Regions from separate parts of the Paenibacillus wynnii genome, predicted to be linked through region 2. Evidence: riboswitches for the same ligand, from Rfam matches in the RefSeq annotation. Region 2 holds a riboswitch; each other region holds the start of a gene.
The links. Region 2 has a riboswitch for cobalamin ahead of metE (5-methyltetrahydropteroyltriglutamate--homocysteine S-methyltransferase). Riboswitches for the same ligand answer to the same signal wherever they lie in the genome.

Region 1 (6,152 bases), on a different contig from region 2:
TCCACGTCTCGGGATTGAAGCAGCCCGGGCAACGGTGACGGCAGCCGCTGAGGAAGATGACGGCACGCATGCCATCTCCCTCATTAATGGACTCCGGATAATAGCCGCAAATATTCATAGATGCTTAATCCGATCCCTAACTTCTGCCTGCTTGGCGGCATTGAAGCGGGTTTGGTAATCACCGGTCAAATAACCGGTTACCCGGCGCAGCCGACGGATGTGTACTTCACTCTCATGCGTATGGCAGGAAGGACAGTTTGTACCGATTACACCTTCATATCCGCATCCTGAACAGCGGTCTATCGGGTGATTAATGCTGAAGTAGCTAACTTTTTGCTCAAGAGCATATTTGATAATTTTGACAAAAGCGGACGGGTTGCTGCGGGCATTGCCGTTTAACTCGACATAAGAGATCGCGCCTGCGTTGCAGAGCTCGTGGAAAGGAGCTTCCAGACTGATTTTTTGGGCAGCGCCCAAGTTGTAATAGACAGGGATATGAAAAGAATTTGTATAGTATTCCCGCTCAGTGATGCCCGGGATAGCTCCTAGACTTTTACGGTCAATCTTCGTGAATTTACCCGACAAGCCTTCCGCCGGCGTAGCGAACAAGGTGATGTTGAGGTTCAGTTCATCACTCTTGCGGTCGCAATATTCGCGCATATGACGCACGATAGCCACTGCTTTGGCATGAACATCCATATCCTCGCCATGGTGTTTGCCATACATCGCCTTCATGCACTCAGCCATCCCAATGAAACCCAGGGACAGACTGCCGTGCTTCAGAAGCTCGCCTACACTTTCCTCGGGATGCAGCTGTTCGCCGCCCTCCCAGACACCTTCACGCATCATGAAATCAGAGGCTTTGGCTTTCTGGGCCGATTGAATACGGAAACGGTGCAGGAGCCCCTCTAAAGCGATATCCATATAATGAGTAAGATCATCATAGAAGCCTTCTTCATTAGCCGCTGTGCGGCGGCCTGTTGCTATGCCGTAGTCCAAACCGAGCCGGACCAGGTTCAATGTATTGAAAGACAGATTGCCTTTGCCGGAGCAGTGATCACGGCCGAAGCGGTCACCCAGCACGCGGGTGCGGCAGCCCATGGTAGCAAACTCTGTATCGGGATTCGTCGGATCATAATACTGTATATTGAGCGGTGCATCCAGATTAGCGAAGTTAGGATACAATCTGCGGGCGGAGCACTCGGCAGCCTTCAAGAACAGGTCATAGTTGGGATCGCCCTGCTGCTGGTTCACACCCTGTTTGCATTTGAAGATCTGAATCGGGAACACCGGCGTTTCGCCGCTTCCGAGTCCGTTCATAGTAGCTGTCAGCAAAGAGCTGATGACAAGCTGACCTTCAGGAGAAGTGCAGGTTCCGTAGTTGATGCTGGTAAAAGGGATTTGTCCGCCGGATCGGCTGGACATCGTATTTAGGTTATGTATCATACTTTCAGCAGCCTGCAGCGTTTCGCTCTCCGTTTCCTTCAACGCATAGCGGAAGGCTCTTGGGTATTGGTCAGCAAGATCTGTGCGGCTCATCGTAATTTCACCGAGATGCTCGCTAGCTTGTCCTTCTTCGAAGTATCCGAGACCCTTGCGGAACAGCTTGGCAAAGGATTTGGTTACATAAGGGGCCAGATCATAATCTATTTTATTCGCGGATACACCGCCGTATTGGGCATTTTGCTGGGATTGAAAAATAATCGCCACCAGTGACATTGCTGTCATGATGGAATTCGGAGGACGGACGCTGCCGTTGCCGGTATTGAAACCTTCGCGCAGAAGTCTTTCGAACGGAATGAATATACAATTGGTTGTCCCAATGGCATATTGATCCAGATCGTGGACATATACTACGTTATCCTCAATGGCTTGGACCAGTTGTGGAGGCATGGTGAAGTTGCGGGCATACCACTTAGAGTACTCACTGCCGAATTTGCTCATTTTACCGGAAAAGCTTTCCCCGTTCAAATTGGCATTCTCGCGCAGCAGATCCAGGTCCAGACTCTCGATAATATCCCGTCCCAGACTAATTACTTCCTCCAGCATAATTCCCTTAGTCTCGTTCACAGCGTTGTATCGCTTCTCCAGCAACGTCATTGTACCGTTCTCCTCTCGATATTAAAAAAGCATTTCCTGCCGGATGGCAGAAAATGCCCGTATGCGTAACGTAACTATCCACCTTGGATATTTACAGAGTCTATTATGTAAGACGCATGCGGACACCGTCCCTGTTCATCGCAGGTTAGTTGTTAATGGTGTCGTCGAGACAGGCAGGTCTCCTGGCTTCCGGTTTTTCTCCCTAGCTCCTTCCCGAAGGACAGTTTGTCGCCCTCAGTGGCTCATGCTGGAGATCGTCCGCGACACTAACTTGTACAAGTCACGGGCATCCGGTTAACAGTGGCGGGACCGCAGCGGAATCTAACCGCACTTCCCTATTAAGCTTGAATCCGATAGGACATATAGACCCAAAATAAGCTGTGAAACTTATCATTTATCTATAGGTCAACAAAGGGTCAAAGCGCCTGTCTCCACTATATTTTGTTGTCGTTACATAAAAATAACCCAAGATGTTGTGTTTGTAAACATTTTTTTAGCAAACCCATACTGGGGGCGGCTTCCTAACAAGTACTCCACAAACCATCCACAGCTAGTCCACAGGTAATCCACAATTGATCCACAAATATGCCGTAAATGATTCATAAATCATCCTCAAATATGCCGCAAATCGTCCATAATTAGGGTGAGCGTGGTACTGGAATTTAGCCTTAGAGGTAATCCAATGTATATGTAGAGGAAATTATAACGGACCTAAGTTTGTGAGACGAGGGTGTAGTTGCTACAATAGAAGGAAGATAGATATGAAGAATGTATAGGACTCTTATAAACGTTAAGGAGGTATTCCGGTGGCTATTGCTGAAGTGTCGGTCATTCCGATTGGAACAGGCAGTACAAGCCTCAGCAGCTATGTTGCGGATATGCAGCGTGTGCTGGAGACAGTAGAAGGTGTAACCTACGAGCTTACTTCCATGGGAACGATTATCGAAGGCCCGTTGGGGCGGATTCTCGCAGCAGTAGAGGCGCTGCATGAGTCTCCATTCACAGGTGGTGCGCAGCGTGTATCGACATCTGTTAAAATTGACGACCGCCGCGATACAACCTCTACCAGCCGTGGGAAGATTGAATCTGTGGAACGTAAGCTGCTAGGAAATTAGAATACTTCAGTCACAAATCCAACTATTAGGAGTGGGACTTTCATGGCGACAAAAGTACAACAGGTAGGCATTCAAATGTATACCCTGCGGGATCAGACTGAACAAGACTTTCTAGGTACCTTGCGCAAGGTGGCGGATATCGGCTATGAGGCGGTGGAATTTGCCGGTTACTTCGGCGTTACTGCCAAGGAGTTGCGTGAAACTCTTGATGATCTTGGACTGGCTGCTCCGTCTGCACACGTTGGTCTTGATTTCAGCAGTCTGGATAATATGCAAACGGCATTGTCCCGAGAAATTGAGTATGCTCAAGAGCTTGGACTTCAATATATAATCACACCGGGATCTCCTGTACCGGCCAACCCTTCCTTAGAGGATGTAATTTCACTGATTCCCTTTTTTGAAAAGGCTTCCGAGATGGTTCGTGCAGCAGGTATGAAATATGGTTATCACAACCATGACTTTGAATTTAAAAAAGTTAACGGGCAAGCCATTATCGACCTTTGGCTGGAGAAAATTCCTGCTGAACATATGATAGCTGAGTTTGATCTGGGCTGGGTGTATGTGGGCGGCGCAAATCCGGTGGATTATGTGTCCCGATATGCAGGCCGTGTGCCGCTCGTCCATATCAAGGATTTCGATATCGCTCACAACGAAACCGACCTGGGCATGGGGCAAGTCGATTTCAGTAGAATCTTCGACATTGCCGATCAAGCGGGAATTCTCTACTATATCGTAGAACAGGAAACGTACGCCTCCTCTTCACTGGAGAGCGCCAAGCAGTCTCTGGACTATTTCCGAAAGTTGAATTTGATATAGGACAAGGAGATTATGCAGGATGCTCTGTTTAACAATACGGCAGCCCTGGGCGACGCTAATTGCGCTTGGGGAGAAAGAATTCGAGACGCGTTCATGGAGAACGAACCATCGAGGAGAGCTGGCCATTCATGCCGGCAAAAAAATCGATAAAGCGATCTGCAGGCAGGAGCCTTTCAAATCTGTGCTATTGAAACATGGCTATACAGAGGATAATCTGCCAGTGGGAGTCATTATAGCCAAAGGTTTGCTGGAAGACTGTTATGAGATCACACATGATGGGAACGGCAAGGGCTGGGTCAGTGGGAATGAATACGCCTTTGGAGATTATACCGAAGGGCGTTTTGCTTGGAAGCTTGCGGATATCACACCTTTAATCCAACCTATTTCGGCCAAGGGGAAATTGAGTTTGTGGGAATATCCATCAGTTAGTAACGATCAAGAAGCCTGATTTCCTTTTCGCACTATCTTAAAATCAGAGGTTTACTTTAATAGTGATCGCAAGAACTCTCCGAACTCGTAGCGGCTTGTTCACAATCGTCAACCGCTAGTTTTGGTTTAATGTAATTTGTATCGATCAGGTAATTTTCAGGTTGGGGGTTTATATTGGAATACCAAACACCCACCCCCTAGTGTTTTGTGGTATATGATCCGGGTCTTGCCTACTACCAAAGGCAAGGCCTATTTTTTTTCTAAAGACATTATAGGAACTGAAAGTAAGTAACGAGAGATTTCGAGAGTTCTGTACGGGTAAATCTGCACTCCCTCAGTAAAAATATTGGGTAGTGTGGATAGATATTAATTTAATGGAATAAAATCCCGATAAAGAAATAGAGCAGTTAATTAATCAGTTTAAACTCAACAGCCTTTCGTGCAAACGCTTGCAAAAAAACAGGTATAGTCAATCTTGACTACCGGAAAACCGGTGAAGGCACGAATAGGCTATGCACCGCAGTATTAGAAATTTGATATCGGCAGCCCTATCCGGGTCAATGGTTAACGCCAACAATCAACCAAAGGAGTTGAGCGAATGGGTGACGAATGGATTGAAATCCCGGAGTCCGTAGAAATAAACGACATAACTGTGGTGTTTATTGAGAATTTTCGGATAAGGAAGGAATTTAGAGGTTATGTAGTGCTGGACTGGCAGCGTAAATTTGAGGAAGCAGATCTGAACAGTCTCCCTGCTCTTTTGCTTGCTTCGGATAGTTTGGAAAAAGATTATTTGATCCGAAAGTATGAAGTCATTCTGGGAACGGCGGAGGATTTATGGTAACGATTAGGTTCGCAAGGCATTACCGGGCTGTTCATATTACCAATGAAATTGGAGGATATATTATCGGAGGCATAGCCTCGTTTATGAACCAGCTCTATGAAGGGCGGGAAGAAGACACCGGTTTTATTCATATGTATGACCCGGCGGCTATTCCTGATCTGGCGGCGGAACTGTATCCGGGAGATAGGGATCTGGCCGCGATTCCTCTGACAGAGACCGACAGGCTGGCTTCATTGTCTTTCGATGCAGCCGTCATTCATTATTATGGATTGTCTTTCGTCCTGGATGAGTCGATTTTGCAGGGGAGGCCTCTGATATATGTTGTACATTCGGTGCCAACAACGGAGCCGTTTGCCCTGGAAGCGCCGTTTGGTGATAACGCAGATGTACAGACTCAATTTGAACGGTGCCTTTTTCGCGCGAATGCAATCGTTTGCGTTAGCCTTGCTGAAGCAGATAAGCTCGCGACGTTGTATCCGGATATGCAGCCCAAAATCAGAGTCATTTCCAATGGAATGAGCTTCAGCAATACAGGGGAGCTAGTACGGGACATTCGTTGTGAGCGGAAGGTGTTCGGATTCTTGGGCCGGATGGACTACCGGAAGGGGTTGCTGGATTGTGTCAAATCCTTCCGGGACGTTGACGGGGAACTTCGGGTGGCGTGCGGCAGGGAGGATCCCCAGCATCTTAGCGAGATATTGTTATATCGGGAGGCAGCCGGACTGACCGAGAAGGTCAAATTTTACGGCTGGTGCCAAGGTGCGCGGAAGCAAAGCTTTTTGCAGTCTTTGGACGCATTAATTGTTCCATCGTTGTATGAACCCTTCGGGTATGTGGTGTTGGAAGCC
Region 2 (6,152 bases):
ACGATATTTTGTCACTGCTGATCAGTGAATGGAAGGGAATCAAGGTAGGAACCGTATTTATTCTGATGGATGTAATCGTTCTGGCATTATCGCTTTTTTATATGCCTCTGAAAGAAACATTGTATACCGGAATGGCAGTCGTTGTTGCTGGCTATGTCATTACGTTTACAACCTCTCTAGGCAGACCAAAACTGCAGAAGATGCCGAAGATTCAGCCCGTGCTGGGCAAGCCGCAGGAAGTACAGTAATGTGAAGTGATATCAACAATCAGTCAATTACCCTTAACCAGGGATGTTCTACATTAAGGTCAGCCGAAATTTGGCTGGCCTTTTTTTGTGAGAATTCTCTACCTTCGCGATCAGTGAAACCATAGATTAATCTAAGCGTATATATTTTCAGACAAAGATTGTCAAGACGAAGGAGGATGCCCGGATATGAGTGCTCACGAAATTGATTATGTGATTATGGGTGAAGAAATACAATGTGTGGAGGTACAGCTGGATCCCGGTGAGAGTGTGATAGCTGAAGCAGGGAGTTTCATGATGATGGACCCGGAGATTACGATGGAGACGATCTTTGGGGATGGCAGCGGGGCTTCACGCGGAGGTGGGTTGATGGGCAAGCTGATGGGTGCGGGTAAGCGGCTGCTTACAGGAGAAAGCCTGTTCATGACTGTGTTCACACATGCAGGGTCTTACGGACGTAAAGCTGTAACCTTTGCAGCACCGTATCCCGGCAAAATCATTCCGCTTGATCTGCAGCAATACGGCGGTAAAATAATCTGTCAAAAGGATTCCTTCCTTTGTGCAGCTAAAGGTGTCTCCATCGGAATCGAATTCCAGCGCAAGCTGGGCGCAGGGTTCTTCGGTGGCGAGGGCTTTATCATGCAGAAGCTGGAGGGTGACGGCCTTTCCTTCGTGCATTCCGGCGGTTATGTTCTGGAAAGAACACTGCAGCCCGGAGAGACCATTAAGCTGGATACGGGCTGTCTTGTAGCCATGACCTCATCCGTAGACTATAACATCGAAATGGTAAAAGGAATAAAGACAGCGGTATTCGGCGGTGAGGGGTTATTCTTCGCAACGCTGCGCGGACCGGGCAAGGTCTGGGTACAATCCCTGCCGTTTAGCCGGATGGCCGATCGTATTCTGTCAGCTGCCGGTAGTTCGGGCAGGAAAGAGGAAGGCAGTATTCTTGGAGGCTTAGGTAATCTGCTGGATGGCAGATAAGTAAATCGTTATTGTCGAAGCCGTTGCACCGGAGTATCGGTGGGCGGCTTTTTTAGCGTGAAAAAATGTAAGTTAAGTGCAAGTTTCAGAAATAGCCGCATAAGTTTACATATATTAATGATGAAAATTTATAACCTAGGGGGGAAGGGTATGGAACTGCTAACGATTATAAAAGCAATTATTCTAGGCATTGTCGAAGGATTAACTGAATTTGCTCCGGTATCCTCCACGGGTCATATGATTATTGTGGATGACATGTGGCTGAAGTCACAGGATTTTCTCGGAAAATACACAGCCAATACCTTCAAAGTAGTGATTCAGCTTGGATCCATTTTGGCGGTGGTAATTATTTTTCGGAATCGATTTATTGATTTGCTTGGCTTGAAACGTTTCAGTCGTAAGCAACTGCAAGTAGAAGCTGAGGGACAACCCTCTGTAGAGACTATGGGTCGACTAAAGCTAACACAGGTAATTGTTGGATTAATACCCGCAGGTTTGCTGGGTTTACTATTCGAGGACTACATAGATGAGCATTTATTTTCTACCTCAACCGTACTCATTGGTCTTGTCATAGGGGCTCTGTTCATGATTGCCGCAGATTTGTTCGCACCGAAGAAGGTAACGGTACAAAGTGTTGATCAAATTACTTATAGACAGGCGTTAACCGTGGGCTTTATCCAATGCTTCTCGCTGTGGCCTGGCTTCTCGCGCTCGGGATCTACCATATCCGGAGGTGTCCTGCTGGGAATGAGTCATCGCGCCGCTGCAGATTTCACCTTTATCATGGCCGTTCCGATTATGGCAGGAGCAAGCTTGATTTCCTTGATCAAGAACTGGCAGTACTTTACGGTGGACGCTTTACCTTTCTTTATCGCCGGGTTTATCAGTGCTTTTTTGTTCGCGCTACTGTCGATGCGCTTTTTCCTGAAGCTAATTAATAAAATTAAGCTGCTTCCTTTCGCCATATACCGAATTGTGCTTGCCGGGGTCTTATATCTGGTGATTTTTTAAAAATGTCTAATATGTATAGAACCTAATAAAAAGGCAGAAGTAACGAAGGGGAATTTTGGAACTGTAGGAGCGTATGCGTCCGCCTTTGTATCCGGATATCAACCGCGGCCGGAAGTCCAAACATTCACCGCAGTTACGAGTGTCACCACTATAGAAATTCTTAAGTTCATAATATTTAATATATAAATATTTATTATAATAGGTATTCCATATAATCTATTGCGGATTACTTGGTTTTAAAGTAACATAAACCTTAGATTGATAACCCGAAGTAAAATTTAATAACGGAAACAGGTGCTTGCCGGAAGATTAGTAGTTCCGGTTAGCTTAATAGGGAAGTTCGGTGTAAAGCCGACGCGGTCCCGCCACTGTAACGGAAGAGTTCTTAGCAACGATTGTCACTGGCAGATTACTACTGCCGGGAAGACTGCTTAAGGATGTTGACGCCGATAGCCAGGAGACCTGCCTGTTTCGACAGCACTGCTTTACCTACGGGAGATAGGGAGGTGTTAGACGCTATTCATCAGAATATCATGGGCGTCTTTCCCTTAAGCTTTTTTAGGGAAAGACGCCCTTTTTGTTTCTTGGGTTGAGGTTATGAACATTGAATTTCCGGTATTTTGATTTACAAATAGGTATAAAAGGAGCGCTACATATGACGCATAAAGTTAAATTAAGCAATCTCGGTTATCCAAGAATCGGCAAAAATCGGGAATGGAAGCAGGCGCTTGAGGCTTTCTGGTCCCGCAGTATTAGTGAGGAAAGTTTTCGGGCTGAAATGGCTTCTATACAGCTTGGTCACTTACGGACCCAACAGGAAGCCGGGATTGAACTAATTCCGGTAAATGATTTTACTTTCTATGACCATATGTTAGATACAGCTGTAATGTTCGGCATCATACCAGATCGGTATGACTATACGGGTGGAGCAGTTGATCTTGATCTATATTTCGCAATGGCCCGCGGAAATGAGAGTGCAACGGCTTGTGAAATGACAAAATGGTTCAACACCAATTACCATTACATTGTGCCTGAGATTGGTGAACAGCAGCCGCAATTAACGGAGAACAAACCTCTAGCCGCTTATCGCTTCGCTAAATCTCAAGCAGGCATTGAAGGCAAGCCGGTCATTGTGGGACTTTACACCTTTTTGAAGCTTTCTAAAGGCTTTCCGTCCTCGAAGTTAGCTGAGATTGCCGATCGCTTCCTGCCTGTCTACATTCAGCTCCTGAAAGAACTGGAAGAGGAAGGGGTAGAGTGGGTGCAAGTGGATGAACCCGCGATAGTTACTGGACTGACTTCTGGAGATATCGTCCTGCTGAAGCACCTTTACCAATCGATTGCAGACGCTGTACCGGGATTGAAGATTATGCTGCAGACGTATTTCGAAGCGGCCGAGCCGCTGCATGAATTGCTTCAACTGCCGGTTGCCGGTCTCGGTCTGGACTTTGTGCATGACGGAGGGGGAAATTTAGAGTCGATCAGCCTTCTCGGCTGGCCTAAAGACAAATGGTTAGGCGCGGGCATTATCGATGGTCGTAACATCTGGCGCTCTGATCTGGACGCCAAGCTTCAGCTGATTGAGAAGCTAACGGCTTTTGTGGGCCTTGATCAATTAATATTACAGCCTTCCAGCAGTCTGCTTCATGTTCCTGTTACCGTTCAGGGAGAGGATAAGCTGAAGGGAGTTGTAAAACAGGCGTTGGCTTTTGCTAACGAGAAGTTGGCAGAATTAAGCCTTATTGGAGCAGCGATTGTGAATGATCAGGTGGAGTCGGTTGCCACGGCACTTCAAGCCAGCCGTGATGCCCTTGCTGCTTTCCGAGCCTTGCCGGAACGTGGACTCCAGGATGTAGCAGAGCAGGTCCGCGGTCTGAAGGATCTTCCGGACAGACGTACGGTTCCTTTTGCAGAAAGAGTACACATCCAGCAGCAGAAATGGCAGCTGCCGTTGCTTCCAACTACAACTATCGGTAGTTTCCCGCAAACGCCAGAGGTAAGACAAGCCCGTTTGAAATGGCGCAAGGGTGTATGGAAGCAGGATCGCTATGACTTATTTATTCGCGAACAGATTGAGGCTGCAATTGCCTTCCAAGAGAAGCTGGGTCTGGATGTATTGGTCCATGGGGAATTTGAGCGGACGGATATGGTGGAGTTCTTCGGGGAAAAACTGGGCGGATATCTGTTCACCCGAAATGGTTGGGTTCAATCGTACGGTTCCCGTTGTGTAAAGCCCCCTGTGATTTATGCCGACGTTGCTTTTATTGAGCCTATGACGGTAAAAGAAAGCGTATATGCTCAATCGCTAACGAAGCTGCCGGTTAAAGGTATGCTCACAGGACCTGTTACCATCCTGAATTGGTCATTCGTTCGAGATGATCTAAGCCGTGAAGAAGTAGCGAATCAGATTGCATTGGCACTGCGCCAAGAAGTTCAAGTGCTTGAAAATGCGGGTATAGAGATGATTCAAGTGGATGAACCGGCAATTCGTGAAGGACTTCCCCTTAAAACCAGGGACCATCAAAACTATTTGGACTGGGCAGTAAAGGCGTTTCGTATTTCCACTAATCACGTTAAAGATACTACACAAATCCATACGCATATGTGCTATGCCGAATTCAATGACATGATTGATTCAATCTCTGCTATGGATGCAGATGTCATTTCGATTGAAACTTCCCGCAGCCATGGGGAATTAATCGCAAGCTTCGAAGAGCAGGCGTATGATAAAGGCATCGGTCTGGGTGTTTACGATATTCACAGTCCTCGGATACCTACCGTTGAAGAAATGACCTCTAATATTAACCGAGCGCTACTCGCTCTTAAGCCGGAGCAGTTCTGGATTAATCCGGATTGCGGACTTAAGACTCGGGGCTGGGAGGAGACAGAGGGAGCACTCCGTAATATGGTGGAGGCCGCTGCTATAGCGAGAGAAAAGAAAAAGGCGGTTCGTATTTAGCACTTGATAATAGTTCTCACTCTTGATAAAATGGATAAAGATAGAAGGAATCTTCTTAAAAACAAGTCTTTTGCCATGAGGGTTCACCTCCCTGCAGTGAATGGACAGCATAAATAAATAGCCGTTGAACAAGGTGGAGCTTGTTCAATCGAGAATACCCTCATTCATTATGAATCGAGGGTATTTTTCATGGGAGTCAGTGCAACCTTCCAACTACTGGAAACGTCTAATAATCAATGGCCGGTATTAATATAAATATCAGAGATAGTCCGGCAGTATGGAATGGTATTATGCATGTTGGCTAGTTATTCCAGCTAAGGGGGAAAAGTAATGAAAAAGTGGGGTCAGTATTCTATTTGTTTATTAGTACTTATGATTACATTGACAGGGTGCGGTTCTGGCAACAATAATTCTGCCAAGGGCGCATCAAATTCTGCGGCGGCGCCAATGGCGAATTCCGAAACTTCTAATGTAGCAACCGTAAATCAAGCATCCACATCCCAAGAAGCTCCTGCAAGTGCTACTAAAGAAGATTCAGGCGCGGACGGCAGCCAAGATTCAAATACCTCTACGACTACTGCAATTGAGGTAAATGATACAAGTGTAGGCTTTACAGGAAACGACGTGGTTGCAGGCTTGAATAAAAAATTGATTTACCGCGCAAATCTTACAATGGAAGTCAAAGATTATGCTAAGGCCCAAAGTGAAGTGCGAAATATGATCACTTTAGCGCAAGGCTATATTATCGGTTTTACGGAGAATATGTCCAAGGCGGAACAGGGAGGTACCTTCATTCTAAAAGTTCCCGCTTCCGGTTTCTCCTCCTTCCTGAACAATCTGGAGAAGATTAAGAACGAATCTCTACAAAGAAACATTGAGGGCAAAGACGTATCGGAAGAGTATGTGGATCTAGGGTCTCGTCTTAAAGCAAAACAGCTTATGGAAGCCCAATA
Region 3 (6,152 bases), on a different contig from region 2:
TCAAGGATACCCAGTTCCTTGGCCTTCAGCACGTATCCATAATACCATGCATCCGACTTCACGTCGCTGAACGGGGATTCTGAGGCTGCTCCGTTCGGCAGGTTATTCGTTAATCTCAATAGCAAGGCTGCGAACTGCGCCCGCGTGATGTTCTCTTTGGGTGCAAAGGTAAGGACGTTGCCGCCAATCCCTTCCATAATCCCTTTTTCAATGGCATTTTGAACAGATGTAGTGGCCCATGAAGAAATGCTCTTCTGATCTGCGAATACCGGAGATACTAATAAGCGCTGTGTATATCGTGCCACGCTTGGGGCTTTGCCTGGGCTGTAACCCGTAACCGTCAAGGTTTGAACTCCGCCGTTCGTTCCTGTCGGGAAGACCGCCGCTCCATAAGTATCTGTGGTCACGGTTATTGCGCCCACTTTGACCTGTACAGCGTTGGCTGGAACGTTAACTACTTTACCGGTCTCCCAATTCAGGGAGGATTTCTGCACGTTCACCGTAAATGATTTACCAGCTGCCACTTTAGTTGGAGCAACGGTTACCGCACCTACAACCTGGGTCTCGCTGCCGCCATAATAGACAACTACACGATCTGCTGCCTGAAGGATGAAATCCCCCATACCTACACTCGGGAATATCCATTGGCCTCCGCGGGACACCGCATAATTCCAGCCGTCGTAGCCGCCATATAGACCCGCTTTTGTTCCTTGAATGCCGGATACATAATCACCGAAAGAGCTGCTCGTTAAATCAAGAACGATTTTCTTATCTGTGGTCAGCTTCTTGAGCGCATCAAGCGCACTGGCGGATTGAACATTGCCTTCGGCAATAAAGCCCTGCGGCCCTTCAATAACAACCATAGCCGATACAGCAAGAGGCTGCTTCACAGGCTGCGGGAAATTATAGAATCCACCTTCACCCTTTGTATACAGCTGGTAGGCCACCAAAGCCTGAAAAGCCTGTGCCGTAGCAAGAGTGTTGTATTCCCCGGAAAGGGTATGGGCAAAACCTCCATCAGCCGTACGGAAGCTGAGCAATCTATCAATTAGATGATGCGCATCTTTCGTGAAACGCTGTTCTGTAGGGTCAATTTTATTAGATGTTAAAGCAATGATGACTTGGGAGACACTTTCACTGCTATCCCCGTAACCCCCGTGGGATTGCTGTTTTTGGGATAACCAAGCAATTGCGCGCTCACCGGCAGTTTTTACTGCAGGATTGTCCAAATGAGCTGACAAAGCCGTTAAAGTCATCGCCGTTATATCCGGATCGCTTGCACCCGTTGATAGGGTGAAGCCTCCATCTGCATTTTGTTTGGATAAAATTTCGCTAACAAGTTTATCTGTTGTCCATTTAGCATTGGCAGGCACACTGTAATGACCAGAGTCCAACGCCAGGAGACTATATATAACACCGTTAATCCCTTGGTTAATCATACGTTCATTATTGTAAATCTTCTCTACGAGATTATATCCCGCAAAATTCGTAGCATCGATACCGATCACCGTAGAGGCAAGCACTCTGCGTGCATAATCCGTGACGTTGGTATATGTACCTTTGTTTGTTTTCACTTCACTCTCAAGAGCGGTTTGGTAGCTTGCAGGAAGCTTATTGCCGGACCGAACCAATCCCATAGCTTGCCAGTCAGACTGTATTCCCTTTTTCAAAATAGCCGCTGTAACAGCATAAGTAGCTTCGGATACAGTAGCTGACGTAACTGCCTTACTCGGCTCTGCGGCATAAGCTTTTTCGGATGGAGCAAAAGATGTACCCAGAATTGAAATGACCATTAATAAGGCCATGCCTAACGAAAAGAACTTGGATGATAAAATTCGCTTCATGATTAACCTCTTTCTGTGTGTGTATTTTGGGGAATAAAGGACAAAACATAAAAACCGCCCCTTAAGGGCGGTCTGAAGAACAACTGTGTTAGGAGGTCGTCTCTCAATGGCTTAAGACACAAATTCCCTATAAGTATGCTCCTTATTCTTACCCCACGAAGAATAGAAACTTTAACAAAAAAGGCAGGTTTCCTGGCTCATGCATCAACGCTTCTCTTTGCCTTCCCATTCTTCTTGAACAGTGGCGTTAGATAGAGTCGCTCCGCATTTACAGTGGCGGGACCGCGCCGGAATATACCGGACTTCCCTTTTAAGCAGGCCCTGCTGTGGACCCGCACCTCTTTTACGACAAACTATTTAATTTAAAATATATCAATAATCATATCTATAATCTCCGTATATGTCTATAGAAAAGCTGTGGTATTCCTAGAGATGCCCTACAAGGTTATGACTTTTTCATAGCTATGAACAGTTCCTTTGGAGTCTGTAAATGTGATCACAGCCTTCCATTCTCCCTTTTCGGTAAAGTAACGGCCCGCTGCTCCATACGTATATTTGTCAAAGCCCTCATAACCGTAAGGGTCCGTTCCCCCGGTTCTAAACCTGAAGGGTACAGTTAACGTTATGTCCTGCTCACCGGAATGGCTGAGTTGAACGTCCACTCCGCTTGGAGCGCCCATTCCGCTTGGCAGCCACACATCCAGTTGAAGAGTTTGACCTATGTCCTCCTTAAAATTTACTCTCATCGACATATGGGCCGACTCCCCCATAACATGCCAATAGACCGGGGCCGCAACCACAGCTTGTTCAGGTGGCGGAGTCGTAGAGAGCATACCTGCCAGAACAAATGCAGCGACAGCCAATATTATCTCCGTGCGAACATTTACAATAAACCGCCTCGGAATCTCCTGTTCCTTATCGGCGGTGCTGATCTGCAGGATATTCTTCATACGCGGCAGTAACACCAGACGGTGGTAAGCTGCAATGATCCATATGCATAGAACGATCGCTGACTTAGCCAGAATGATCCGCCCGTATTCACTATGCAACAGAGCATTCCAGCTGCCGAGTCTTAGCAAGGCAAGAAAAACGCCGCTTAATGCTATTACGATCACAGATGGCAATGCTATAGCGGAAAAGCGTACTATCAGCCTGTTTAGCTGCTCATAACTCAATGCGGATTGCTTCCTGCTCTGAATAGCAGCCAGAATTCCGATTAATCCCCCAAACCAAACGGCAGCAGATCCAATGTGTAAGACCTGTGAGAGGACCGCATAAGTTACGCCACTCACCGCCCCATAAGCATGCCCGGTCAAAGGGAACAGCAGGATGATGACGAATATCGCAGATAATTTTATAACAAAAGCTAACCGTCCCTGACTCCGGGATCCCAGAGTAGTTAATAGCAGAACTGCAGCAGCGGCAGGCCGGAGCCAGGAAGCAGCACCGACTAGTGTATCCGTCAGAATCTTCTGCCATAAGGTCCAGAAGGAACCTGTTCCCGGTCCGCTAAGCTGATCAGTAAGTAGGCCTGCCTGTAGAATTCCAGATAGTAAGAATAGGACGAATACCGCAATGTAAAGAACTCTCTCATTTCGCTTTGAGAATAATGGCGGCACCTCAACTTTGTAAATATTGCTCCATATTCCATATCGGAAAATAATAAAACCTGCGGCAGCGATGACAGCCAGTACTTCCATTACACGCAGCACAGGCATAAGTATACTGGAGGATTTAATAATTATGTCTGGTTCTATAACCTTGGGTGTGTTCGCCGGTGAAGGTGTAGTTGTAATACCAGCCGCTGCATCCGTAGGTTGCGTGCTTGCCACCGGAGTTGCCGTCGGCTTCACCGCAGCTACTGTGAATGTAAAAGAGCCCTCCACAACATGTGTATCCTCCGAGAGCACTTGGTATTTCACCGTGTAGGCGCCCCCCGAAAGTGTCGGGATTTGATAGATTAACCATTGGTCCGTTCCTGTGGTTAGCTTACCTGTAATAGGCTTGCCGGCGTCATCCTGCAAGATGATTTTGCTTAATTCAGCATTAAATCCTTCACTATACTGAATCTTGATCTCCAATGGGGAGTTCTGAAGCTTAGCATTTGCTGCAGGAACAGACTGTAGAACTTTTGCATGGGCACTAACCGGGGCCGGCAGCATAAACAGAACAATCACTAATACAATCACAATATTATATATTCTTTGCTTCACTTGAGTTCAGACCTCCCTAACCGTACCGTCACATTAACGATCCCTTACATGATAGGATAATTATAAATGACTTTAATCACATTTAAGTGTGAATATTATGTGTCTCGGTCTTGCGTGCCAAAAAAACTCCTGTAAAGCTGCAGCAAATATCGGCGAATTAAGCCCTGCAGTTTTCAGGAGTGAGTGTTTTATTATTCAGCTGTAGCATCCGGGCTCGCACTAGCTTCCGGTGTTGCACTCGCATCAGGTTTTAGGGTTGCGTCAGGTTTTACGGTTCCGGCAACTTGGGGATCGGCAAAGAGCGTTAACGAGTAACCCTCTGCTTTAATCATATTCCCTTTTACTAAAGCCGCATTGGAATCTAACGTAACCTCAGCCCGGAAGGGGGAGCTTGCCAAAGTTACAGCGGTTGCCGTCGTAACGGGCTCCGTGGTAACAGCAGGTTCATTATCTTCTTCGGTATCACCAGCAGAAGGACTTACCGAGGGAACCGTACAGGATTGCTTCAACACGGAAACCTTAAAGGACTCAGCGACCCCATTAGAAGATTCAACACTAATCTCGGTAGGGTTGAATGCATCACAATCCTTAGCTTCGGCAAAGGTAAAGACTAACTGACTTTTCCCTACATTATTGCTACCGTTAGCACCCTTCAGATAGACAGCCGCAAGCGCCGAATCGGAACCTTGATCCTCATTACCTCCTACTGCTGTCGGCAGCGGTGTTGTTTCCGGAAGAGCCGTCTCCCCTTTAGATCCGAGGACACTGAATAAGATAAGAGATACGATAATTATAATACCTATGAACGAGGTAAAGATCAGGAGCTGAAATCGACTGCGGCGTATCCACCGTGCCAGCGGCGAAGCCAATTGAACACGGGCCTCATTATATACATTTTGCAGCGCAGGCCCTGCGGCTGCTACATAGTTTTTGCGGAAATCCTTATTCTTAAAGGCCTCACGGTCATGGCTCAATAAATACTTCAGAATCGCCTTTCGGTACCCCGGTTGAAGTCTCTTAGCAGACAGTGTGAACAACGGGTTACCTTGAGCCCAGGCTAGAAAACGGTAGATCCCTTCTTTGTCAGAACCTGCTTTACGCCGAATGAGATCAAGCAGTGCATCATAGTCCAGCGGTCCTCCCTCACGTTCACTGCCGTAATAGAAGGCCAGCGGAATCTGATCAAAGGGCTCCACCTGAGTGGACTCCTTCAACCATCGGCGGCCCAGCAGCTGTACATCATCCAATTCCTGCGGTGTCAGCTGGGCAAAAATCTGCTCATTTGGGCCTTCTTCCCCAAACCAACGGTAAACGGCCCGCAGGACATTCGCTTTACGTTTACTTACATAATCGAGCGGCGGATGCCAATTCGCAACCTCTTCAGGATATCGCACAAAGGAAATCTCTAGGAGCTGGTCCCGAGACATATCCTCCACGGACAAGGAATTTAGCAGAAAACGGTCTGCCGCTGCTGCCATCAATTGCAATAGGGATAACGTTTCTGAGCTAATACCGGGTCCTTTGCGTCGGTCCTTCTCCGCCTTTAATACTTTTTCATGGATCGCCGCCACTGCACCGACAGGGTCACTCTCCTGCTGAAGCTTCTCTAGTAAATAATCCCGCACCGCATCACGGAAAAAAGGCTGCTGGAGTGCCTCCGGAAGGAAGCGATCCCAACGGGTCACGAAACTCATAATGTCCGCTGCCCGTCCTGTTGAGGCTAGACGCTGTTCGATATAAGGCTCAAACAAGGTTGTCCTAAAAATCGGCTGCGGAAGCAGTTTTGCAAAGAAGGCCCGGCTAAGTTCATCATTGCTCTCCACGATTTCATAGGCTGCACTGACCACGTCCTCACGGCCAGCGGCCTGACAGTTAAGCATTCCATTGATGAAGTAATCCACGATTTTGCCTTTATAGGTATGGCCTTTCAGCAGAAAGTAGGCTTTGAAGCTTTCCATGATAGCAGGAACAAGAATCCCTTTTTGCCGGATAAGGTCAAATTCACGATCAAACCGTTCCAGGAACAAATCGTTCAACCTTACCTTGGAATCCAGTGCACCGTCAGATCTCAGATAGGATAAAATCCCGTTTAACA

Region 1: it holds a riboswitch for cobalamin, as region 2 does, so the genes downstream of both, PWYN_RS09425 (anaerobic ribonucleoside triphosphate reductase) here and metE (5-methyltetrahydropteroyltriglutamate--homocysteine S-methyltransferase) in region 2, are expected to answer to the same signal.
Region 3: it holds a riboswitch for cobalamin, as region 2 does, so the genes downstream of both, PWYN_RS27915 (S-layer homology domain-containing protein) here and metE (5-methyltetrahydropteroyltriglutamate--homocysteine S-methyltransferase) in region 2, are expected to answer to the same signal.

Annotation. Positions count from the first base shown of each region.
Region 1 covers NZ_JQCR01000002.1:1,523,210-1,529,361, reverse strand. Annotated here, with positions in the region: gene nrdG (anaerobic ribonucleoside-triphosphate reductase activating protein) at 1-118, opposite strand, end outside; gene PWYN_RS09425 (anaerobic ribonucleoside triphosphate reductase) at 115-2,049, opposite strand; cobalamin riboswitch at 2,256-2,477, opposite strand; gene PWYN_RS09420 (MTH1187 family thiamine-binding protein) at 2,907-3,215, shown strand; gene PWYN_RS09415 (sugar phosphate isomerase/epimerase family protein) at 3,258-4,031, shown strand; gene PWYN_RS09410 (ASCH domain-containing protein) at 4,051-4,479, shown strand; gene PWYN_RS09405 (hypothetical protein) at 5,059-5,304, shown strand; gene PWYN_RS09400 (glycosyltransferase family 4 protein) at 5,298-6,152, shown strand, end outside.
Region 2 covers NZ_JQCR01000003.1:2,108,584-2,114,735, reverse strand. Annotated here, with positions in the region: gene PWYN_RS25250 (YitT family protein) at 1-248, shown strand, start outside; gene PWYN_RS25245 (TIGR00266 family protein) at 435-1,229, shown strand; gene PWYN_RS25240 (undecaprenyl-diphosphate phosphatase) at 1,380-2,240, shown strand; cobalamin riboswitch at 2,516-2,724, shown strand; gene metE (5-methyltetrahydropteroyltriglutamate--homocysteine S-methyltransferase) at 2,896-5,199, shown strand; gene PWYN_RS25230 (DUF4349 domain-containing protein) at 5,530-6,152, shown strand, end outside.
Region 3 covers NZ_JQCR01000002.1:1,086,768-1,092,919, forward strand. Annotated here, with positions in the region: gene PWYN_RS27915 (S-layer homology domain-containing protein) at 1-1,844, opposite strand, end outside; cobalamin riboswitch at 2,010-2,201, opposite strand; gene PWYN_RS07490 (copper resistance CopC/CopD family protein) at 2,282-4,057, opposite strand; gene PWYN_RS07495 (GAP1-N2 domain-containing protein) at 4,249-6,152, opposite strand, start outside.